One region of the Shewanella sp. KX20019 genome, then DNA from elsewhere that is predicted to be linked to it. Evidence: predicted binding sites of a transcription regulator. Region 1 holds the regulator's gene; each other region holds the start of a gene.
The links. The regulator sigma-54, encoded in region 1, starts transcription at its own class of promoters, with help from an activator protein. The targets are predictions, from matches to a motif close to GTTGGCACGNNNNTNGNNT.

Region 1 (6,072 bases):
AGTTCTCAATTTGCCAGATAAACTTATTCACCAGAGGGTGTAGGTTTAAAAACTCCTGTACTGGCTTATCAAGCCCAGTCATGGGCCGAAGCTCTGGTTCCCAATGTGGGTTTGGCAAAAATCGAACATCAAACATAAAGTCGGCTTCTGTTGGCATACCATGTTTAAAGCCAAAAGATTCAAACTTAATCATCAGTTCTTTATTTATATTGCCCAATAAAATTTCACGAACTTGGTCGTTGAGATCATAAATATTTAGATTTGAGGTATCAATATAGTGGTCAACTATTTTCGCCAGAGGTTCAAGCTGGCGGCCTTCAAGCTGAATCGCTTCTTTCAATGAAATATTGGCATGAGACAAAGGGTGCAGGCGACGGGTCTCGTTATAGCGCTTGAGTAGCACTTCATCACTAGAGTTTAAAAAGAAACTGAGTAACTCCACCCCTTCAGGCAAGTGGGTTAAATGTTTTGTCAGTTCATTCTCTTTCTCTGGCATGTTGCGGATATCAACACTAATGGCGACTAATTCTGAGTTCCCCGAAAGTTGCTCAAGCAGAGTTCCCATCATTGGCAAGGGGAGGTTATCGACGCAATAATAGCCGAGATCTTCTAGCATCCTTAGCAGTACTGATTTTCCTGAGCCTGAACGACCAGAGACTAGAACGAGTTTCATCTTTTGAATACCTGATAAAAGTTAGAATATATGTGTTATAGATGTATACGAGATGTACAATGGTATAGATTAACTTTTTTCCGGCTTAAAGCAAGAGCTTAGGCTAGTTGGAAAGAACATTTCATATTGTTGTAATATACCCATCCTACTTGAAGATGCTCTTTTCAGCATGTCGATAAGTGGCTTGGGTATAAATACTTAGGTCTTTAAATAACCCTATTATATATCGATTATTTAAGGACCTAAATATTAGCTATTGTGTGATTAAGTCATATAGCTCTGATTCACTATTGCTTTTTCTTAGCTGCTTAACGATCGCTTTGTCGTTGAGTTTTTCTGCCATCGAAGACAGTGTTGCTAAGTGTTGTTTACATTGCTCCGCAGGCACCAATAGGGCAAACAGTATATCGACCGGCTGTTTATCTATCGAGTCAAAAGAGATCGGTGTTTCACATTTTATTAATATGCCCAGTGGATGGTCAATATTAGCCAATCTCCCGTGAGGGATTGCAATACCGTTGCCTATACCTGTGCTACCCATTTTTTCGCGAGCCAACAGGCTTTCGAAAATCTCTTGTGAAGAAAGGGTTGGGTACTGGACAGCGGCAATATCGCTGATTAACTCCAGTACCTTTTTCTTACTGCCCGGTGTGGCACAGGTAGTGCATTCCGGCTGCAGGATGGTGCGTAATTCCATCGTTAGTGTTTGGTCAGCTTCTCTTTGTGTTTAATAACCTGACGATCTAATTTATCGATCAGGGAGTCTATTGCGGCGTACATGTCCGCATGTTCCGAAGTGGCAAATACTTCACCTTTTTTTAGGTGAATTCGAGCTTCGGCAATCTGTTGCATTTTTTCAACGTTCAATATGACGTGCACATTATTGATCTGATCGAAATGACGTTCAAGCTTTGTAAATTTCTCTTCAACATAACTACGTAGTGACGCAGTGATTTCAACATGATGCCCAGTAAGGTTAATTTGCATAGAAAGATTCCTCCAAGTGCCTAATTTGAGTTATAAACTCTTGCGTTGGTTTGAGGGCGGAATTAGCATTGCTTCGCGGTATTTCGCGATAGTACGTCGAGCAACTTTAATCCCTTGTTCTGCCAAAAGCTGCGCCATTTTGCTGTCGCTTAATGGTTTCTTTTGGTTTTCAGCTGCGACTAACTTCTTAATAAACGCTCTAATTGCTGTTGATGAGCACTCTCCACCGTCATCTGTGCCAACATGACTTGAGAAGAAATACTTTAATTCGAAAATACCTCTAGGGGTATGCATATACTTTTGCGTGGTCACCCTTGAAATTGTCGACTCATGCATCTCTACGGCTTCGGCAATGTCGTTGAGTACCATAGGCTTCATGGCTTCTTCACCATATTCAAAAAAGCCCTGCTGGAACTTTACAATACAGTTAGAGACTTTAAGCAGAGTTTCATTGCGACTTTCAATGCTTTTAATAAACCATTTAGCTTCTTGTAGATGACCACGAATAAATTGGCCATCGGCTTGGCTTTTGGTACTGCGAGCCATCGAAGCATAATGCTGATTGACGTTGATTTTTGGCATGTAGTCGGGGTTTAATTCCACCACCCAGCGGCCTTTCTTTTTCGCCACTGAAACGTCGGGGATGACATATTCATCTTTACTACGCGTCACCGCCAGACCCGGCCTTGGGTTCAAGGTTTGAATAAGGCTGATAGCGTCGCGCAGATCATCCTCTTTGAGCTTGGTCTTACGCATCAATTGCCTAAAGTCGCGTCCGGCAATCAAATCTAAGTAATCTTTAATGAGCAGGCGAGCATTATCTATGTGCGGGGTTGTTTCGGCATATTGAGCCAATTGGATTAGTAGACATTCACTTAGATCTCTTGCTGCAACACCGATAGGGTCAAAATGTTGCACGCGTTTGAGCACGGCTTCCACTTCATCTAGCTCGATCTCTGGATCGCCCATCGCTTCAAGAATGTCGTCACAATTCTGAGTCAAATAACCACGTTCGTCGACGGCATCAATAATCGCGGTGGCAATCGCCAGGTCATTGTCAGAGAAGGGCGTTAAATTTTTCTGCCATTCAAGGTGTTCGTACAAACCTTCAGTGGTTTCACCTTGAAAGGGCATGTCATCATCACGCATGCCACCTGAGCTGGAGTTGGAAGAAACGGTATAGACTTCATCCCAAGTGGTATCCATTGGCAGTTCATCTGGCATCGAATCTTGCGTTAATGCATCTGAGGTATCTACCGCGGCACTATCTTGTTGTGGGTCAACATCAGCGCTAGCACTGTAGTCGTTGTCGCCATCAGACTCTGAATAGCTGTCAGAATCGGTCGTGGTTCTATCTTCGTTACTGACAGGTTCGCCGTCGGATTGCTCTTCATCTAATTCAAGCAGTGGATTAGATTCTAATGCTTGCTGGATCTCTTGTTGCAGCTCCAAAGAGGACAGTTGTAGCAGGCGAATAGCCTGCTGTAACTGTGGAGTCATGGTGAGCTGCTGACCCATTTTGAGCTGGAGTGACGCTTTCATCTTACCGCTATTCCCTACACTGTAATTAAACGTTGAAGCTCGTTGACTTGAAGAAGAGAGTTTAAAGGCTCAACACTTTGATTGTATTAACATACTTTATTAGTGCTACACAATTCAATGCTCATACTGTGGATTAACTATAGCCTGAATTGTTCACCTAAGTACACAGCTCGAACTTGCTGATTGTCTAAGATTTCGGCAGGCGTGCCTTCTGCAATTAGATTTCCGTGACTTACGATATAAGCATGCTCACAAACGTCCAATGTTTCACGGACATTGTGATCGGTTATCAACACGCCTAGCCCGCGGCTTTTTAACTGCTCAATAATCTTTTTAATATCGATAACCGATATTGGATCAACCCCGGCAAAAGGTTCATCAAGTAGAATAAATTTTGGATTTGCTGCCAATGCCCGTGCTATTTCAACTCTGCGTCGTTCACCCCCTGATAACGCCATACCTTGGCTATCACGGATATGGGTGATATGAAACTCTTCGAGAAGGTTTTCCAGCTGCTCTTCACGCTGCTCGTTATCAATATCACTGCGAGTCTGTAGTACCGCCATGATGTTGTCACGCACTGAGAGCTTTCTAAAAATGCTGGCTTCTTGTGGCAAGTAGCCAATGCCTTTACGTGCTCGAAGGTGCATTGGATCTAAGGTTAAATCATCATCATCGATAAAGATTTGCCCCTTGTCACTCTGTACCAAACCAACAACCATATAAAACGTTGTGGTTTTTCCTGCACCGTTTGGACCTAATAGCCCAACAATTTGTCCTGTTTTTACCGTTAAGCTCACATCTTGAACAACGGCTCGGCTCTTATAGCTTTTTGCTAAGTTGCGGGCGGTCAGCGTTTTTTGGATCATTGCTGCTCCTGCTTTTCAATGGGCTCGACTGGCGTTTCAGGAGTCTCTTCTTGATAAGCTTCTGGTTGGATGATAGTGATGACGCGATCATCACCTTGACCGGTACTTTCTGCGACTAATTGCTGTAGTCCAATATTGTATTTAATGCGATTGCCGGTGACTTGGCTACCCTCTTGCTCCAATGTGGCGTTACCTAATAAGGTTAGTGTTCTGGTTGCCAACTCATAGCGGATCTCTTTGGCACTTGCTGTCGCAGGGCGGCCATCTTCCATTATTTGAGTATAAGTTGCAGGGTTACCTGTTGCCACGAGCGTTTTGCCTGAGCCCGCCTCTTTGGAGAAAACCCGTAATTCATCAGCGTTCATTTTAATTGAACCTTGAGTGACTTCTACCGGACCAAAAAAGATCACTTGATTGTTTTTGATATCAGCTTCTTGGCGAGCAGCGGCAATTTCGACCTTCTGCTTTAAGTCATCGACTGCAGCATAGCTACTAACGCTGAGTAGGCACAATAGACCTGCAAGTATTGTTTGGTTGTATTTCATAACGTCCTTCTACTCCGCTATTGGGTTGCTAGCATGAGTGAGTATGTTTTTTAAGTGCTTATTTAGCATCGTAGATCCCTTCGACTTCACTGAGTAACTTTACACTTTGGGCATTCAGATCAGCATAAAGGCCAGTCCCCTGGATCACAAATTCATTGCCAGTAACGTGAATGATTTCATCAGAGGTCATTATCATCGTATTGAGATCAAGTTCTAAATAGGAGGTCGACAATGTTTGGATCGGCTCCTCTGGGCTAATAGAGTCGATAATAACATTGTTTTCCAATGAGACCTTGCCGGTTAAATTATTATGACTACCCTTGGTCGCTCTTAATCGCCACTGGGCTTGACCATCATCAGGGTAGATCAAATAAACAGGATCGGTGAAGTAGGTCATACTGGCTTCTTCAAAGTGTTCCATGTGCTTGGCGGTGACCTTACTATTAACTAGGCCCGCTTCATTGTATTCAGTGCTGCGCAGGTCGTTGATGATATAGTTAGGGCGTTCGCTTACATCAATGTCTAACGTTGGATCGCTTTTCTTGGACTGCACTTGCCAATAAAGGATAAGGGCTGTACCAAATAAAGCAATAATCGCTAGCGTGACGCGATTCATATGCTCATCCCGTGAGCAGACTCAAACTTACCTTGGCTAAGCAACAGTAAATCTGTGAGCTCTCGAAGGGCGCCGTGACCCCCTTTAATGTGGGTTGTCATCAAAGCATGCTGCTTAACATAGGGGTGACCATCGGCGACACAAACCGATAAACCTACCTCTTTCATTACGGGAAGATCAACCATATCATCACCGATATAGGCAACCTCGCTTGGGCTGACATTGTAAAGTGCTAACAGCTCATTATAGGGGGCCAGCTTATTATCTACGCCTTGGTAGATATGGGTGACGCCGAGCGCGGTCATTCTATCTTCGACAATTTGCGATTTACGGCCGGTAATGATGGCCACATTGATACCGCTTGAAAGCACTGAACGCACGCCGTAACCATCGCGGGTGTGGAATGTTTTGAGCTCTTCGCCTGAGTTGCTCATATAAACTAGGCCATCGGAAAACACGCCGTCGACATCGCAAATAAGTAGTTTGATTTTGCTGGCTGCTTGCCAAACATCATCGCTTATTGGGCCATATAATCCCTGTTTAGACATGCTAAATGACTCCTGCTTTAACCATATCGAGCATGTTCAGTGCGCCGACGGGTTGTTGCTGTGAATTGATGACAATCAAACCATTAATGTTTTTTTCTTCCATCACCTTTAATGCTTCTGCAGCGAGTACATTATCGGTAATGGTGACACAACCTTTAGTCATTACATCGGCTATTGATGTAGTGCGCAGGTTAACTTCAGCATCAATCACTCGGCGCAAATCACCATCGGTAAAGATACCGACTAGGATGTTTGCTGTATCGACAATGGCGGTCATGCCTAAGCCTTTCTT
Region 2 (6,072 bases), 2.2 Mb from region 1:
GCTTAGCTGTTGTGTTTATCTATTAAACAAGATCATTGCTGACATGGTGGTGTTGAAAAAGCGCATTGAAGCCTTATCCACAGGTGATGCAGATCTGACTTCTCGGTTAGAGATTGTTAGTCATGATGAACTTGGCGACATAGGCCATTCGGTTAATCGTTTCATTGGCTATTTACATGACATGATGCTGGATATATCGCAATCTTCGCACAAGATAACCGAAGGGATAATACAACTCGATAACCAGTCGGAGCGTAATAGCTTAGCGCTCAATAATCATAGTTCAGAGACTGAACTGGCGGTAACAGCGATTAATCAGATGCATGCATCGGCAGATGCAGTCGCTAAAAGTGCAGTTAACACGGCGTTGAGTACCCAGCAGGCCAACGAAGAAGCAAAAGCGTCGAAATTAACCGTAGTCGAAGCCTCAAACAGCGTTATATCACTGGTTGAGGAAATGAACTCAGCAACCAGCAGTATTCATACTATGAGTGAAAACACCAATAAAATTGTATCCGTGCTCGGGGTTATTAAGGAGATCGCCGATCAAACTAATCTGCTGGCACTGAATGCGGCTATCGAAGCGGCTCGAGCGGGAGAGCAGGGAAGGGGCTTTGCGGTCGTCGCCGATGAAGTGCGTTCGCTGGCTTCGCGTACACAATCGAGTACGACTCAAATCGAGCAGATCTTATCTACGCTACGCAGTGATGCTAGCAGGGCTGAAAAAGTGATGAACGAAACCAAAAACAGCTGCCAAACCGTGGCTGAAAACACCTCTCTCGTCACCACTAGCCTAGATGCAATGACCGACTCTATTATAGAGATAAATGATTTAGGCGGGCAAATAGCAACCGCTTCTGAGCAGCAAAGTACGGTTACTGCAGAGATAAGCCGAAATATGCACGCCATTGAAGCGATGGCTGTTGAATTATTGCAAAATGGTCAGCATACAGCGCAGAGTACCCGAAACCTTTCAGCAGCCAACGAGCAGCTTAGTATATTGGTGAGTAAATTTAAGTTAGTTTAATCTTCGACGGACAGGTTGATAAACCATGGTTTTAGGAAGGTTGGCGGATCACTACAATGTATGCAGAGGTGAACCGTTATCATTTCTTTGAGTAGGAACTGTGGGATCTGCGGACAGTTAATGATTAAATAGCTTCAGAGTAATTGATCCGTAATACAGCCATGAATGAAGCCATTATCATCTCACTTCCCTCCCTTATTCATCGAATAGGTAGGGAAACCGTCAATAGTGCTAAAGTGTTTGCTGCGCAGTATCATTGTGAGCTTAAGCGGGTGCGTCGCTCTAGAAATTGGCAACTCTCTGGTGAGGCTATCGACATTCAATCGTTTGCAAGGGATTTGAGAGCTGAGTCAATCAAAACTGGGCAACGGGAGGTAGGGGCTAATGGTGAGTTTCATTATCTTATCAAAAAGATTGAAACGGCATTGCTTGGTCATGCAGATAAGCTGGAACCGCTAGCAGAAAAGCTTGCTCGCCTTATTAGTGAAAACCCCAACATCACCTTGGCCGAATTGGTGCACATCACCGATTGCCGCATGAGCGAGGCCAGAACAGCACGCTTTGATGCCGATCTTTGGTAGCGCCATTCCAAGTTGAATCAGGGGATCTTGTTCAAAGTAGAAGTTAACAAAAAAACAAGCCTCAGCATGGCAGACTATGTTGCGGAACGAAAATACCCCTTAATGTTCTAGTTGCAAGCTACTGATTTTAAGTGTTTTTAATGGTGCAGCGGGTCGCTACAGTATCTGTTTTATTCCATATGGCGTTACAATTTTACGGCTACGACATCTTTTTACATAAATTAAACCTTTACAATATCTCAAAGTGCTGTAAAGTACGCCTTGCTCTGGCATACAGAGTTATTAATGAAACATCAAGTAAAAGAAAAGCTTCAGATTCTGCGTTATCGTTGTATCATCTGTGTTTCCCTTAGCTTCATCGTAACATTTAATAATTCAGGCTCTCAGCACATCGCACTTTCGCGATAGATTTATTAATTCTCAACTATATAAGGGACATAAAATGTCTAATTCAACTACTGGTATCGTAAAATGGTTTAACGAAGACAAAGGTTTTGGCTTCATTACTCAAGACAATGGCGGCGCTGACGTATTCGTACATTTCCGCGCTATCACTTCAGAAGGTTTCAAGACTCTTGCTGAAGGCCAAAAAGTTTCTTTCGACCTAGAGCAAGGCCAAAAAGGCCCACAAGCAGCTAACGTAGTTGCTATCTAGTTGAAAGTCGATTCAAATAGTTAATAGCTATTTGAATCACTTTAAATAATTAAAGAGAAGTTAAATTCTCTTCAATTATTAAAAAAAGCGAACCTTATGGTTCGCTTTTTTGCGTTTAGGGGAGATAAATTTTTACCTTCCACTAATTGAACGGTTATTAGTGTCTGATTCACTATCTACAACACAACATTCGAGCCGTCGGCCAGCGTTTTATCTAGGCTATCAATGTCTGCGTGTACCTTTATCAACGAATTCACTTTCCAGTTCTGCCAATTGCCTACAGTGATTTGAAACCCACCCTACGGGAAGCGCTCACGCATTCCACTTCTGCTTTGCATTGGCTCATAAGGGAATAACCATTCTGTCGTCAATGCGCCTTGAATTGAAAAGCTTGAGCGCTTCTGAATTGATTAAATACCTAATGCAATTGGTATTAGTCAGTGCTACCTAGTCGGACACTATTTTTAATAGCTAGCATTCTTTTAAGTAAGTCATTATGACTATTATTTGAGCTGTCTTTATGACTGCCTATGTGTCTTTAAGACACTGTGCGACATTGTTATTTTGACATTGATTTTCAGGCGGGTTCTCCTTTATGACTCAGTTTCAATGGATTACGTTTTTGGCATGGTTAGTGCTAATACTCAGCTTAGAAATTAAAACTTATTTAATATTTTAGGCGGTAGCAAATGACAATTCATGTAAAAAACAATATTCATTGGGTCGGTCAACGAGATTGGGAAGTTCAGGACTTCCATGGTACAGAATATAAAATGACCAGAGGTACTAGTTACAACAGCTACCTCATTCGTGAACAAAAGACGGTATTGATAGATACCGTTGATCACCGCTTTAGTCATCAGTTTGTTCAAAACCTAGAGATGGAAATTGATCTCAACAGCATCGACTTTATTGTGATGAATCACGCGGAAGAAGATCACTCTGGCGCTTTATCTGCATTGCTGGCGAAAATCCCGGGGACGCCCATCTATTGTACCGAAGCGGCGGTTGATTCTATTGTGGGTCATCACCATCACCCTGAGTGGAATTTCAACATAGTCAAAACCGGTGACAGTGTGGATATTGGTAACGGTAAGCAACTGATTTTCATCGAAGCGCCAATGTTGCATTGGCCTGACAGCATGATGACCTACATGACAGAAGACGCGGTTTTATTCAGTAATGATGCATTTGGTCAGCATTACTGCGATGAACATCTGTTTAACGATGAAGTCGATCAAAATGAGCTTAAAGAGCAGTGCCTACGTTATTACGCAAATATCCTTACGCCCTTTAGCAGTCTTGTCACGGCTAAGATCCATGAAGTCTTAAGTTTTAATTTACCGGTGGATATGATTGCGACTGCGCACGGTATTGTATGGCGTGATAACCCAACGCAGATCATTCAGCAATATCTCGAGTGGGCTGATAGCTATCAAGAGGACAAAATCACTATCTTCTACGACTCAATGTCGAACAATACTCGGATGATGGCAGATGCCATTGCTCAAGGCATACACGACGTCGATCCTGCTGTTGCGGTTAAGGTGTTCAACGTTTCTAAGCATGATAAGAACGAAATCCTTTCGCATACCTTCCGCTCAAAAGGTGTCTTGGTTGGTTCGTCGACGATGAACAATGTGATGATGCCCAAAATTGCAGGCATGCTGGAGGAGATCACCGGACTCAGATTTAGAGGCAAGAAAGCGGCTGCATTTGGCAGTTATGGCTGGAATGGTGGCGCAGTCGACCGTATCAACACTCGCTTAATGGACGCCGGTTTTGAAACTGCGATTGGCTTGAAAACCAAGTGGCGACCAGATGGTAATGCGATGCGCGAATGTCGTGACCATGGTCGTCAAATTGCTAAACTGTGGGCTCTGCACCCTTTAACAGCTACTGCAGCGATTAATCCAATTAACGCGATAGCAAAGAAACTGGCGGCTACGCCTGCTCCAGTTGTGGAAAATAGCGATGTTGTTGAGCAAGTAGTGGCTCAACAATCAGTACCTGTTGGAGCGACTAATGACAATGTAGCTGCTCATCAGTCTGGTTGCCAACGTATGATCTGTACCGTGTGTAATTGGGTTTATGACCCCGTAAAAGGAGAGCCAAACCAAGATATTGAGCCTGGAACGGTATGGTCTGATGTTCCTGCTTATTTTCTCTGTCCTGAGTGTAACTTAGGCAAAGACGTGTTTATTGAACACAAGGTTTAGTTGGCGTATTTAGAGGAAGTAGTAATGACAGCACCGATTGTAATTATTGGTAGTGGTTTCGCCGCATATCAATTGATAAAAAATATCCGTAGGCAAGATAGCACTGTAGCTATTCAGGTCTTTACGGCCGATGACGGCGATGAGTATAACAAGCCAGATCTGAGTCATGTATTTTCAAAGCAACAAGATGCAGATGCATTGATCTTGCTATCAGGTGCTGACTTTGCCGCCCAGTATCAGGTTGAGTTACTGGCCAATACTCCGGTAGAGCGAGTCGATACGCAGGCACAATGTCTCTATGCCAATGGCGATTCTTATGCTTACTCTAAACTGGTTTTTGCCACTGGGGCGAGTGCCTTTATTCCTCCGGTTAAAGGAGATTGCGCAGCAAAGATTGTTACATTGAACAGTTTATCAGAGTACCGTCGCTCGCAATTAGAGATAAAACAGGCTGACCGCATCTTGATTATGGGCGGTGGCTTGATTGGTGTTGAATTGGCGATGGATCTGCAAACCAGTGGTAAAGAGGTGATAGTTGTAGAGCCTAATAGCCGCTTGCTTGCCAATGTCGCACCCGACTTTGTCTCATTGAAGCTGGAGCAGCCACTGCGTGACGGTGGAATGACACTCGAACTCAATGACTATGTGACAACAATAGAATCATTCGCGGCTGAGCAAGCGTTTGTGGTGAGCACCAAGGCTGGTAAGGTGTTTGATGTTGATTGCGTTATTTCAGCTGCAGGTTTGCGTCCGAACACGCTGTTAGCGCTGCAAGCAGGAATTGAGGTCAAACACGGCATTGTGGTTGATGCGCAACTTAAAACATCTGCCAATAATGTGTATGCATTAGGGGACTGCGCCGAGATTAATGGCAGAGTCATGGCTTACCTTCAACCTATAATCCTCAGTGCCAATGCACTGGCAAAGCAGTTATTGGGGCAATTATCGCAGTTGAGCTTCCCGCCAATGATGGTTAAAGTAAAAACACCGACATATCCAATCCAAGTGGGTGGTAGGTTTAATACTGATTCCTCATGGAGAGTGGCTTTTGATAAACATGGCGTGACTGCAGAAGCTTTTGATGATCAAAATAACATGACAGGTTTTGTCGTAACCGATGAAAATGCTAAGCAGGCTTTTTCGTTGCTAAGGAAAATGTCGGCGCGTTGATTAGCCGTGATAGGCCGGTTAACTAAAGTAGATTGGCCTATCTTTATTTTGTCTTTACAACAAGTGGGTTTAACTTTGACGGTAAATGATTTTTCGAACACCAATAATTTTTAGGTTACAGGGCTTGGGGAGCAAGTAAATCAATCAGCTTTCTGCTTTTCAAAGGTATCACAGCGTTGTTTGGGTAGACTGCGTATAGCTCTGTTTTCCAAGTAAACTCTGTTAGTAAACTGACTAGCTCACCAGATTCAATGTAAGGTTCGGCAATGAAATCGAGGGTGGTAGTAATGCCTAACCCTTTAACGGCATACCCCGCGAGTAATGACTCACTTTCTAACTGAAGAAAAGGGGCTATTTCTATTTTTACCTGTTTGCTGTCGATGATAAACATCCACCGGTTTTGGGTTAGACAGTGGGTGT
Region 3 (6,072 bases), 1.0 Mb from region 1:
ACGTTTAATTTCAGTTGGGGCGCTATGGGGTACATCTTTAGCTTCTGCTTTACGCATCATTCCTGCGCCAAGCATTGATGCCGCGGCAATACCACCCGTCGCGAGACTCGCGGACTTGAGGAATTGACGGCGGTTTAAACCTAAGACAGCCTTGGAGCTAGTGGCTGCTTGGTCTGTTTTGCGGGTTAATCGCATCACACACTCTCCTTTAATTATTGACTACGAAACGCTTATTTACTGCGTAACGAGGCGTAATAACTACGAACATGATCGGACTCTTGGTAGCCATCGCCTTTTGCAGCGGGGGCAACTTCAGGTGTCGCAGCCATCGCTTGACCACTGGCTGTCGCCACAACGCCTGCGGCGCTGCCGATAGCCAATGCCTTAAGCAGTTGACGACGACCCATGTCGGAAGCTTGCTTCTTCATAGTGTCTCCTTTGGTTTTACTGATATTGAGATGATTGATTTAAATAAAGCTAAACCTATCACTCGATTGATATAGGGATTGCTCCCTGTTTTTTGTCTATGCCTGCCAAGAAACTTGCTTAGCAGGCATAAATACTGCTTTCACTCGCAAGTTACTTAAGAAGCTAACTCGTTAGTGCTTGGTTCAATCTTTTCCGCTTCACTACCTGGGCAGTTAACTGGAATATTTAAACTTAACTGTTCAAATTCATTGGCTTCAATAACAAAAAATGCTTTTGCTAACTCCGCTACCGTGGCATAAAATGCCGCACTTGGTGTTTTGGCTAACGTGTCGCAGAAACGTGCGATCCAGCTACCCATATGACGCTGATAGAAAGCTAGCTGACGGTAACCTGGTGCTTCAAGGATCAAGGTACCCATTACTTCGCATAAAGCAGCAACATGATCTTCTGGCTCTTTAACTTCCTCTTCACGCTCGAAACCAAGCTGCATTAGGTCATTACGTAACAAGGCTAATGGTTTATCCATTAGTGAACCTGTCATAAACCAGCTGCCATAAGGTAAGATCTCACCGCTACCGACACCGAGGAAGATATTAAAATACTCATCCTCAAGCTGCTCGGAGGTAAACTGCTCAGCCGCTAACTTGAGTCCAACCCAAGCTTTGGTCATATCGCTACCGTCATTGGCATCAATCTCTAAGCCTGCTAGGAACTGCAATAATTCGGTGCTAGGCTGGCGACGTAATAGCGCAGCAAAAAGCTGATAAATATCCGCTCTCAACTGATCATTTTCTGAAACTTCTCTTACTAATTCGGTCATGGCTAAACTCTTATCGCAGTTGCTGTTCAGGATCTTGAAGAATATCTTCAAACATGTCTTTTACTCGACAGTCACCACACATCTTTAAACGCTCGGTGTTGGCACTGAAGGCACTGTGGGTTCCTACCACTTCTAACATCCGTTTGACCATGGATTGCGTTGCGAACGGTGTGCCGCAAGTAATACATTCAAACGGGGGTTCCTCATGCAGGGTTTGACGCGCCTGACGCGCAGCTTTATCTAAATTAACCTGAGGCGTTAAGCTGATGACTTTCTCAGGGCAGCCCGCTTCACATAAACCACATTGCACACAATCTTGCTCAACAAAGTGTAGTGCAGGCTGATCACCGCCATCGGTTAAGGCGCCAGTTGGGCAGGTTGCCACACAAGACATACACAGGGTGCAGCTCTCAGTGTTAACGCTAACTCGCCCGTAAGGAATGTTACTCTGAGACAAACATGTATCGACTGAAGCCGCTTGCTCATTGAGGTGATCGATTGCCTCATATAGCGTTTCACGCTTAGTAGTCGCCGTAAATTCCGCTGGCACAATCACTGGCCAGCTAGCACTGGTCGTTAGCAGCTCAGATAATTCATCTGCACCGGCTTCAGTTAAGTGATGCTCGCCGATTAAGCTAATACGACGCGGTTGCCCCATCTCATCAAGAATATCGTTGGCTAATGCCAGTTCGCTATTGAGCATTTGAGTTAACGTAGGTGCCGTTGCATCTGTATTTAGGATCAAAATTTGACGAGCGCCCCATGCAAGAGACGATAGCCAATGATCAACACTGGCGACGGTGATCTCTTCCATTTCAATAGGAATAATATCGCCAACGAGTTGCTCTGTGACCAGCTCTGCACCTTTACCAATATCGTGGAATAGCACCACAGGTGCGACTTGCGCTTGTGAACGAAAACGTGTCACCAGTTTATTGAGGTAGGTATGCATAGATTGCGGCGTTGGTAGGTCGTAACTAATAGCACCAGTTGGGCAGGCGTTAGTACAACTACCCGCACCATGACAAAGATACGGATCGATTTCGATTTTTTTCTCAACACTGGCAATTGCATCTGCAGGGCAAAAATTCAAGCAGCGGTTACAACCTTCATTACCATTTCGGCTATGAGCACAGATGTCACTATTGACCTTTACATAACGTGGCTTGTCGAACTCACCAATAAGACCGGGGAGCTGCTCAAGTGCTTCGGCTAGTTTGACCTGATCTTGGCCAACATAAAAATAGCCAGGCGGTAGCATTTCAAGGTTAATACACGGGCTCATGCTTAAATCAAGGATCAGATCAAAATGCGGTTTACGAATAGCAACAACACTTAAGTCCGCGCTACCCTCTTCATGTTCAACCTTAACTTGGAACTGGCCCAAGAAACCTTTTACCTCGATGAGTTTATTGTAATAACTCTCGACATTTTCAGCTGCGGTCATGACGAGCTCTAGATGTGCCTCATCTTGACTAGTGATGGCTTCGTTAGCCAAAATGGCGCACTTGCCCATGTGGGACAATTTGTCGGCTGCTAAACGCGCCAAATCTTCTGGCCCGATAACGAGCACATTGCCCTCGGTGGTATAACTAACAGTCGGTGGGATCAGGTTTTGAATAACCTGTGTTCCAGCAAGGACCTGTTGTCGAACCTCTTTGAGTCCAACTTGTGTTTCACGATTGCTCACATTGCGTTCCTGAACAGTTCTTTGGCTGCTTCTATACTTAGTATTCGCTGTTTATTTAATGCGTTTATCGTTAACGCCAGCTTTACACTAAATACAGCAATTCACATACCAAAATTGTGGAATTAAAAACACTCTATACTGACGTTAAACAACTTTGTTTATTATGACGCCTGGGTGTTCTGGTTCATTTTGGGACAACTCTTCATCATCGCTGTCCAAAATGTCCGATACCTGTTTTGTATCGTTAACAACTTCAGTTTCAACAGTATTTTCAGCGGCGGTCATCTCATCTGACTCGAGCTCTGAAACTGCTTCGGTTTCGTTCTCCTCCTCATCATCTTTTTCTTCAACGACATAACGGAATACTTTTTTTGCCAATTCAGCAGAGACTTTTGCGGACAACTTGGGTTGATTACTGTAATCCAGTGCGTAATCAAGTAGCCCATCAATTTCACTATAATGAGGCTGTTTCCAAAGGGCTTTTAACGCTGCTGATTTTGCAGCTGGATCGACATTGGCTCCCATAAAGCTGGCAAAACTGCCGCCAACTTCAATCTTTTCCGGATCAGGAAGATCTTCGGCTGTGAGCAGTTTATCCTCACCAGGCTCTATGGCCTCAACACTCGGGCTCTCTGCTGTGCCTGTTTGCTCTGACGATGCTTCATCTGCCGTTACCAGCTGTTGCTCAGCAGCTTCGAGGGCTTCTATATCAGCTTCAGCTTCCTGCTCTACTTTCTGTCGACGTAGGTTCCAACGCGACAGCAAACCACTCATGAGTTACCTGCTAAATGGTTTGTACTTGGACCTTCATTTTTGCGACGGTTAACGTGTTTCTGACGACGATGAGCCCTGATTTCAACTTCACCATGACGGGTAATAAACGCTTCAATCCAACAAGCAATTGCTTGTGGCATAGGGATATTCAGTACCGGGGTATCACCTTCTAAACAGCCTGCGGCAACATTTTGATCAGCAGATAAGGCGGCAGGGATCCAGTCGCCTTCAAGGTTTTCATCGCAAACGATGTACAACATGGCGTTATCCATGTCGATATTGATACGGTAGCTACCGCGTTCGTCTTTATGCAGTTCTAGCAAGACGAGTGTTGCACCTTCTGGTGCGGCGTGGGTCGCAGGGAGAATTTGGTCGACTTCCCACTGTACTGAGGTCCATCTTCCGACTTGTTTCTCAATTTTCTTAAGAGAAACGTACATTGGCCATTGGCTTTCGGTATGTTGCATTCAGTCTCCGTCTTGCCTGAGATGGCTGCCTAAATGGCAGTCCAACTAAATAAATACTCCTTGAGTAAAGCAATATGTGTGCCATATGCTTGTGTGAAAATAGTTTGAACTAGATCAACTAATCCCCCCAAAGACTAGGACATTTTGTCTAAATAGCAATCTGCGATGGGACATAAAAGGGCGACCCTAAGCCGATAAATGTGATCTGCCACTAACTTTATCTCCCTATAAAGTTAGGTACAGATATTGCTTAGAAATAGCTGTAATTTAATTCTCATAACTGATGACGGGTCTTATGACAGCAAACAAGAGCAACCCAACTTTAATCAAAACCGACATTGAAGTTCCTCTTACCATTGCCGTAACCGCAATAAATGAAAAGGGCGAGAAAGTAGATAAGTTTATTGCTTGCGAACGCCCACTCACGGTGTATTTAAACTGGCGCCCGATTGTGACCTTGATGACATTGGGTGCTAGGGCTGAAGCGCTCGCGTTAGGTTATCTTAAGAATCAGGGGTTTATTTCTGACCTGAGCAAGCTAGAGTCTGTCATTGTCGATTGGGACGTCAACTCAGCAGCTATTCTAACAAGTGAAAAAACCGAAGACTTAGATGAAAAGCTGTCTGAAAAAACAGTCACGTCTGGCTGTGGTCAGGGAACGGTATACGGCGGTTTTATGGCTGGTCTCGATGAAATCAACCTCCAGGCGCCGCAAATTAAGCAGAGCACTATCTATAGCTTACTTAAGAACATTAATGCCTATAATGAAACTTATAAGAATGCTGGTGCCGTACACGGTTGCGGTTTGTGCCAAGGTGACCAGATTAAAGGTTTTGTAGAAGATGTCGGTCGCCACAACGCGGTGGATACACTTGCTGGCGAGATGTGGCTTAATCAAGACGTCGGACATAACAAACTTTTCTATACCACTGGGCGTTTAACCTCTGAGATGGTGATTAAGGTCGCCAAAATGGGGATCCCTGTTTTGCTTTCTCGCAGTGGTGCCACTCAAATGGGGCTAGAGTTAGCACAACAATTGGGGATCACCATGATCGCTCGTGCGAAAGGCCGCCATTTTCTAATTTATAACGGTGCTGAAAACATTGAATTTGATGCTATTTAACCAGCCATGCAGTCAAGTAATAACAACTCAATTTTGCGCCACAGGGATAGAAAATGACTGAGCCAACAGAACTGATCTACATGAGTGCTAGACAGGTCTCTGAGTATCTTGATCTCAATGAGAAAAAAGTCTATTCCATGGCGAATGACCGAATCCTTCCCGCGACTAAAATCACCGGTAAGTGGCTCTTTCCAAAAATATTAATCGACCGTTGGGTCATGGATTCTTGTCACAGTGGTATGCTTTCAGATCGCATGCATATCACTGGTAGTGATGATCCTTTGCTGTCGATGCTGGTCGCTCGCATGATGTCACAAGTCGGTAAAAGTGAGCTCATCAGCTATAGCTCGACTGGCTCTCGCTTGGGGCTGGATCTGCTGTCTCGTGGTTATGCTGATGTATGTACTTTGCATTGGGGCAGTGTTGATGAGCGGTCTGTGCGTCACCCCGCTTTACTGCAAGGCTACGCCAATCACCAGCAGTGGGTGATGGTGCATGGCTATACCCGTAAGCAAGGATTAATGATGCGTCCTGATATGCATCATCGCTGTCAAGAACTGGAGAAAATACCGCAACAGTCTTGGCGCTGGGTTGCACGTCAAGCCGGTGCTGGCAGCCAACAACACTTGGAGCAGTGGCTAATGAAGCAGGAGGCTACATTTGAGCAATTAAACTCGAGTTTAGTGGCGCAAAGCGAACGAGAGCTGGCGGGGTATATAGCTAGAAGTGATGCAGACATCGGTTTCGGCTGCCAATCAGTCGCACTTGA
Region 4 (6,072 bases), 2.6 Mb from region 1:
TTTTGTGCACCCGCTGTTTGCACTGGAGCTGCCGGAGCGCTTTGCGTTGCGGCACCTTTACCTGTGTTACCACTGTTTATGCGCGTAGTAGCAGCGCTATTTACTTGTTTAATATCCATAGCCATTTTGGTATCCAACATTGAATAAAGAGACTTTCTTACACATGCTATCGGCGCGATAGCTGTTAACTTTAATCTTATTTTACATTCTTACTTCAACTTGGCCAACTGCGGTGACTTTTGCGTTTAAGGTTTTGTGTGAATGACTGTTCTTAATCCGTATCTTATCGCCTAAATTACCATCGTGTAGGGCTTCTCCAACGGTTTTTATCTCGAAGTTTTCAGACTTGGCAAATATCGACACTGTGTCTCCCTTACAAACAATACACAGATGATTATTAAAAATAGGTTGCTGAGGTGCGACTCGACGTTTAAGACGGGCGCCGACCACTTCGCTTAGTTGGTCAAATTGTTGACCTCTGAGCGTGGTTTGCTCCACATAGTCAATGGCAACATCGCTACGTGAGATCAGATCTCCTGGGCCTAATGTTGCTTTAGCTACCACCACAGGGTAAAGAATGTCGACTCTCACTGATAAAAATATCTGCCATGGATAGCTTAAGTCTGGGCTGTCACAGCTTATTTTTACTGTATTGTTACGCCTTATTGCACGATCGCTGGCTATCTCTGCTTTTATCGGAAGAAAGCAATTAGGTAAGCTGACACGAGTATCTAAGCTTTGGGGAGTGATATTAATCTTTGCTTTTTCAGGAGCTTCTATTTTTTCTTCAACTGCCGCTATAGCTAACCGAGAAATGGTCGATAAAGAGGGAACACTCGCAACTTGATTCGCATTGGCGCTAGCGGTAACGGGGAAACAAAGTACGGTAAAAAGTAGCCCAAAATTTATTTTCATAATGAATACACCAGCTTGATTCGCTAGAATGCACCTAAGTCGTGTTAATTGTAGAATGTTGGTAGCGAACTCATTAAATCGTTGGGCGTCATAAAGTTGACTGATGTCGCAACGTTAGAATCAGATAGTGCTAACTAAGCAAGTAGCATGCCTAAATGTAGAGGTAGCATTATATTGAAGTGTATTGGCAGCATTGATGCGCAAAATCAACGTAATAAGCGTTAACTAAAATTACATTTAATCTTTTAGATTAATCGATAAAAATAAGTACAAGGCAAATTTTCATGTCGAACATTCTTGAATCAGTAAATAAGCGAACACAGTTGGTTGGACAAAACCGACTTGAGTTATTGTTATTTAAACTTAATGGACGTCAACGATTCGGCATTAACGTATTTAAGGTCAAGGAGGTGCTGCAATGCCCTCCATTAACCAGCTTGCCTAGGCTCAACTCTAGTGTGCGTGGAATAGCGCATGTGCGCGGCATGACCATTTCAGTGATCGATTTGAGCGCAGCAACTGGCGGCCGCCCAATTGAGAACCTTGAGAGCAGCTTCATTATCATTTCTGAGTACAACCGTAGTGTGCAAGGTTTCTTGGTGAGTTCAGTTGAGCGTATTATCAATATGAACTGGGAAGCCATCATGCCACCGCCACAAGGGTCGGGTCGTGGCTCATATTTAACGGCTGTAACAGAGATAGAAAATGAGTTAGTGGAGATCTTGGATGTTGAGAAGATCCTCGATGAGATCTCACCAGTCAATACCAACATTAGTAAAGAGTTGGATGATAAGCTAACCATTGATAGAGAGCGCCATTATCACATTATGGTCATCGATGACTCATCGGTTGCCCGCAAACAGATTATTCGTGCGTTATCCTCTCTTGATCTGCAAATTGATACCGCCAAAGATGGTAAAGAGGCGTTAGATAAATTACGGGCAATGGCGGCGGAGCTTGACGATGTGGCGACTGAAATCCCACTGATTATTTCAGACATTGAAATGCCTGAAATGGATGGGTATACCTTAACGGCTGAAATACGCGATGATCCTAAGCTTAGAAACATAAAAGTGGTGTTACATACTTCGCTTAGTGGCGTATTTAACCAAGCGATGGTGCAGAAAGTTGGCGCTAATGATTTTATTGCTAAATTTAATCCTGATGAGTTAGCAGCCGCTGTAAACAAGCACTTAAGTCTATAAAAGCTGGTTTATGCTGCAATGCCAAGCCAGAGGGAACCAAGTCTTGCTTGTGTTTCCTAGATGGCTAATGTATAACCCAGCGATTGTGGTAAAGCCGCGCCTTTTATGCGGCTTGTTTTATAGATATTTAGGATGTTAGCGTGCCAAATAAATCACTTGCTGAAAACGAGTACCATCAGTTCAGGCTCTTTCTAGAGCAGCACAGCGGTATTGTGCTAGGTGAGAACAAACAATATCTGGTGCGTAGTAGATTAGCACCGCTTATGGGGAAATATAATCTGCCCTCTCTATCGGATGTCGTTAAGCATTCAATGAAGCCCACAGAGCGTCAACTTCGCACCGAAGTCATTGATGCCATGACGACTAACGAGACGCTGTGGTTTCGAGATCGTTATCCGTTCGAATTGCTGTTTAATTCCATTTTGCCAAATTACAGTCGACTTGGTCGGCCGGTAAAAATATGGTCTGCAGCGTGTTCATCTGGGCAAGAGCCATACTCTTTAGGCATGACCATTCTCGAGTATCAACAGCGTAAACCCGGGACACTGCCCAGCGGTGCCGGCATATTGGCGACGGATCTGTCTCCGTCGATGCTTGAACGCTGTAAAAAAGCAGAGTATGACAACCTAGCGTTAGGTCGTGGCTTATCTGATGAACGCAAACGTCAGTTTTTTGATGCCTTACCCTCCGGTAATATGGTGGTTAAAAATAATGTAAAGCAATTGGTTAACTTTAGAGCGCATAACTTGCTCGAAAGTTATACCTTGCTCGGTAAGTTCGATATTATTTTTTGCCGCAATGTATTGATCTATTTCTCCCCAGAGGCAAAGCGGAAAATCTTGCGGCAATTTGCTGCCGCACTGAACCCTAAAGGGATCCTGTTCCTTGGTGCGTCAGAGTCTATCGCCGGTCTATCTGATGAGTTTGATATGGTGCGTTGTAATCCGGGGATCTATTACCAGAAGAAAGTCTAAACCTGCTTTATCCCCATCTTAACTGAAGCGAGCATCTTTAAGTGGGGTGGTATGTAGGGTGTTGAAGTGCAGTTAACGCAATTTTGACACCCTTTTTATCCGTCTAAACCCGCCCTCAATATCGCTAATCCTCAGCTAAAACGTCTATTTTCATTCTTTTAGACTAATTTGGCACACCAATTGCTTTATTTCAGATACCAAGCTGAGGAGGCAATTTTATGGCGATTAGTTTTGATAAAGCATTAGGGGTTCATCAATACACATTGGGCGTACGCTCCCAACGTGCAGAAGTCCTATCTTCAAATATTGCCAATGCCGATACACCAAACTACAAATCTCGCGATGTAGACTTTGCCAAAGCGATGAACTCAGCTCAGTCACGTCAGTCGGGTTTAGCCATGGCAAAGAGCGATGCTAAACACTTCGATTTGGCTGCCTTATCGCAACAGAATGTGGGCTACCGTGTGCCGAATCAGCCCGACACCGGTGACGGTAACACGGTCGACATCCAGCAGGAGCAATCTGCATTTATGCAAAATGCCCTAGAGTATCAAATGTCGCTCGGTTTTCTCGACGGTAAGTTCTCAGGTATGAAAAAAGCGATTAGAGGCGATTAATTATGAGTTTATTTAATATCTTTAACGTCGCAGGTTCGGGTATGTCTGCGCAATCGGTCAGACTAAATACTACGGCCAGTAACATTGCCAACGCAGATTCAGTATCAAGCAGCGTTGGCGAGACTTATCGTGCTCGTCATCCTATTTTTGAAGCTGAAATGAGCAAGGCACAACAGCATCAAAGTGCCTCACAATCAGTTGCGGTTAAGGGCATCGTTGAAAGCGACTTACCGCTAAATAAAGAATACTCGCCAGGTCATCCTATGGCAGACACCGAAGGTTTTATCTATAAACCCAATGTCAATGTGATGGAGGAGATGGCCAATATGATCTCTGCCTCTCGCTCATATCAAATGAATGTACAAGTGACTGAAGCTGCAAAATCGATGCTTCAGCAAACTCTTAGAATTGGTAAATAAACTCAGTGAAAGCTGGAGGTAAATTTTGAGCCTAATTAACCCGCTCAATAACACGCAATCGACAACAGCCCAGCCACAGCAGGCTAGCACTGTTACGCCGCAAGCTTCGTCGCAAACGACAACACAAAGTAGTGCGTCGACAGAGCAGACGACTACAACGGGGAATCCATTTTTAGACAGTTTGCGCTTGCCGGTAGAGGATTCAATACCTGAAGCGAATAGTCAGGATCTATCTCAAGAAGATTTCTTCTCGTTATTGAGTCAACAGTTATCGATGCAAGACCCGTTTAAACCAGTCGACAATGATCAAATGATCCAGCAGATGGCCTCGTTTTCTACCGTTGATGGTATTAGCAAGCTTAACGAAGAGATTGTTAACCTCAACGCGCTAACGACATCAAGCCAAGCACTGCAGGCATCTGGACTCGTTGGGCAGAAAGTACTTATTCCATCCGATACCGGTTATATCTCAGCTGAAGAGCCGAACATAAAAGGCATCGTCAGTACGCCTGAAACGATTAAAGATTTAACCGTGAGAGTGGAAGATGAAACCGGCCAGTTGGTATCGACTTTTCAAGTGGATGGCAGTGCAGGTGGAAATGTTGATATCACGTGGGACGGCATGGGTAAAAATGGCGAGCCCGTCGCTGAAGGGAGTTACACCCTTAAAGTGACCGGTAAAGTCGATGGTAAGAGTGAAGAGTTACCCGTTTCAACTTATGCTCACGTGACAAGTGTGTCGTTAGGCACAGCAGCTACTGGCGCAATTTTGAACTTGCGCGGTGTTGGCGGCATTAAGATTAGTGACGTGTTAGCAGTTTCAGAATCGTAAACGTACGACAGATATTAATAAGAGAGACGGATAAAGTCTCTCCTAAAACGAATTGAACAAGGATTGAGGTGAATTATGTCATTTAACATTGCTCTGAGCGGTATATCGTCTGCGCAAAAAGACCTAAATACAACTGCAAACAATATCGCTAACGTCAACACCACAGGTTTTAAAGAATCACGTGCCGAGTTTGCTGATGTTTACGCCAGCTCTATTTTTGCCAACAGCAAGACCACAGTCGGCGGTGGTGTAGCTACTAGCCAAGTGGCACAACAGTTCCATCAAGGCAGTTTACAATTTACCAATAACTCACTTGATATGGCGATTAACGGTGGCGGTTTCTTCGTAACCTCTTCAGAAATTGGCTCACAAGATCACTCCTTCACTCGTGCGGGTGCATTCAAGTTTGATTCGAACAACTACATGGTCGATTCTGCCGGTAATTTCCTGCAAACCTTCCCTGTAGACAAAGATGGCAACTCAACCTCAGTGAGTTTGACCACTACTGAGCCTGTACAGATTCCCGATACCGCGGGTAGCCCAGTAAAGACCGATAATATCGGTATGCAGATGAACCTCAATGCCGGCGATAAAACATTCGATCCAGCAAATTTTGATCCCAATGACCCTGATACATTTAACAACTCAACCTCAGTCACCATGTATGACTCATTAGGTGAGCCACATGTTATGACGACTTACTTTGTCCGCCCACCAGATGCTGCCCATACCGGTGAAAGCAACTGGGTTGCGTTTTACGCGGTTGATGGCAAAAAAGTGAATGTTGATCCAGCTTCAGGAACCTACGATGTAGATACTAGCGGTGATGGTCTGGTAGATGGCACTAAAAATGCTGAATCAGCGGGTGGCTGGAGAGGCGCTGCAATTTCATTCAATGACACTGGTGCATACACCGGTAGTAATCCAGCGACTATTCAGACTGAAGCGCTCGGTGTTGGCGGCGCCAATGTACTCGGCCCAGGTGCCGATGGTACACAAACTTTAAATCTTACCTTTAATAACCCAACTCAGTACGCATCACCCTTTGAAGTGACCGAATTGACACAAGATGGTACTACAGTCGGTCGCTTAACTAACGTTGAAGTTGGT

Region 2: a site for sigma-54 is predicted at 2,885-2,903, ahead of norV (anaerobic nitric oxide reductase flavorubredoxin). Genes of this name have one in related genera too.
Region 3: a site for sigma-54 is predicted at 4,414-4,432, ahead of JK628_RS00495 (formate dehydrogenase accessory sulfurtransferase FdhD). Genes of this name have one in related genera too.
Region 4: a site for sigma-54 is predicted at 3,262-3,280, ahead of flgB (flagellar basal body rod protein FlgB). Genes of this name have one in related genera too.

Annotation. Positions count from the first base shown of each region.
Region 1 is NZ_CP068437.1:4,394,312-4,400,383, reverse strand. It holds gene rapZ (RNase adapter RapZ) at 1-673, opposite strand, end outside; gene ptsN (PTS IIA-like nitrogen regulatory protein PtsN) at 927-1,370, opposite strand; gene hpf (ribosome hibernation promoting factor) at 1,373-1,660, opposite strand; gene JK628_RS19065 (RNA polymerase factor sigma-54) at 1,691-3,202, opposite strand; gene lptB (LPS export ABC transporter ATP-binding protein) at 3,340-4,071, opposite strand; gene lptA (lipopolysaccharide transport periplasmic protein LptA) at 4,068-4,616, opposite strand; gene lptC (LPS export ABC transporter periplasmic protein LptC) at 4,675-5,232, opposite strand; gene kdsC (3-deoxy-manno-octulosonate-8-phosphatase KdsC) at 5,229-5,780, opposite strand; gene JK628_RS19040 (KpsF/GutQ family sugar-phosphate isomerase) at 5,782-6,072, opposite strand, start outside.
Region 2 is NZ_CP068437.1:1,239,285-1,245,356, forward strand. It holds gene JK628_RS05430 (methyl-accepting chemotaxis protein) at 1-1,027, shown strand, start outside; gene JK628_RS05435 (ribosome recycling factor family protein) at 1,189-1,608, shown strand; gene cspE (transcription antiterminator/RNA stability regulator CspE) at 2,051-2,263, shown strand; gene norV (anaerobic nitric oxide reductase flavorubredoxin) at 2,953-4,482, shown strand; gene norW (NADH:flavorubredoxin reductase NorW) at 4,507-5,652, shown strand; gene JK628_RS05455 (LysR family transcriptional regulator) at 5,768-6,072, opposite strand, start outside.
Region 3 is NZ_CP068437.1:115,424-121,495, reverse strand. It holds gene JK628_RS00525 (formate dehydrogenase subunit alpha) at 1-195, opposite strand, end outside; gene JK628_RS00520 (twin-arginine translocation signal domain-containing protein) at 231-428, opposite strand; gene JK628_RS00515 (TorD/DmsD family molecular chaperone) at 584-1,249, opposite strand; gene JK628_RS00510 (4Fe-4S binding protein) at 1,260-2,939, opposite strand; gene JK628_RS00505 (DUF3306 domain-containing protein) at 3,084-3,713, opposite strand; gene JK628_RS00500 (DUF3305 domain-containing protein) at 3,710-4,180, opposite strand; gene JK628_RS00495 (formate dehydrogenase accessory sulfurtransferase FdhD) at 4,476-5,303, shown strand; gene JK628_RS00490 (helix-turn-helix transcriptional regulator) at 5,357-6,072, shown strand, end outside.
Region 4 is NZ_CP068437.1:1,797,213-1,803,284, forward strand. It holds gene flgM (flagellar biosynthesis anti-sigma factor FlgM) at 1-125, opposite strand, end outside; gene flgA (flagellar basal body P-ring formation chaperone FlgA) at 202-915, opposite strand; gene JK628_RS07875 (chemotaxis protein CheV) at 1,200-2,120, shown strand; gene JK628_RS07880 (CheR family methyltransferase) at 2,261-3,094, shown strand; gene flgB (flagellar basal body rod protein FlgB) at 3,313-3,711, shown strand; gene flgC (flagellar basal body rod protein FlgC) at 3,714-4,130, shown strand; gene flgD (flagellar hook assembly protein FlgD) at 4,156-4,962, shown strand; gene flgE (flagellar hook protein FlgE) at 5,038-6,072, shown strand, end outside.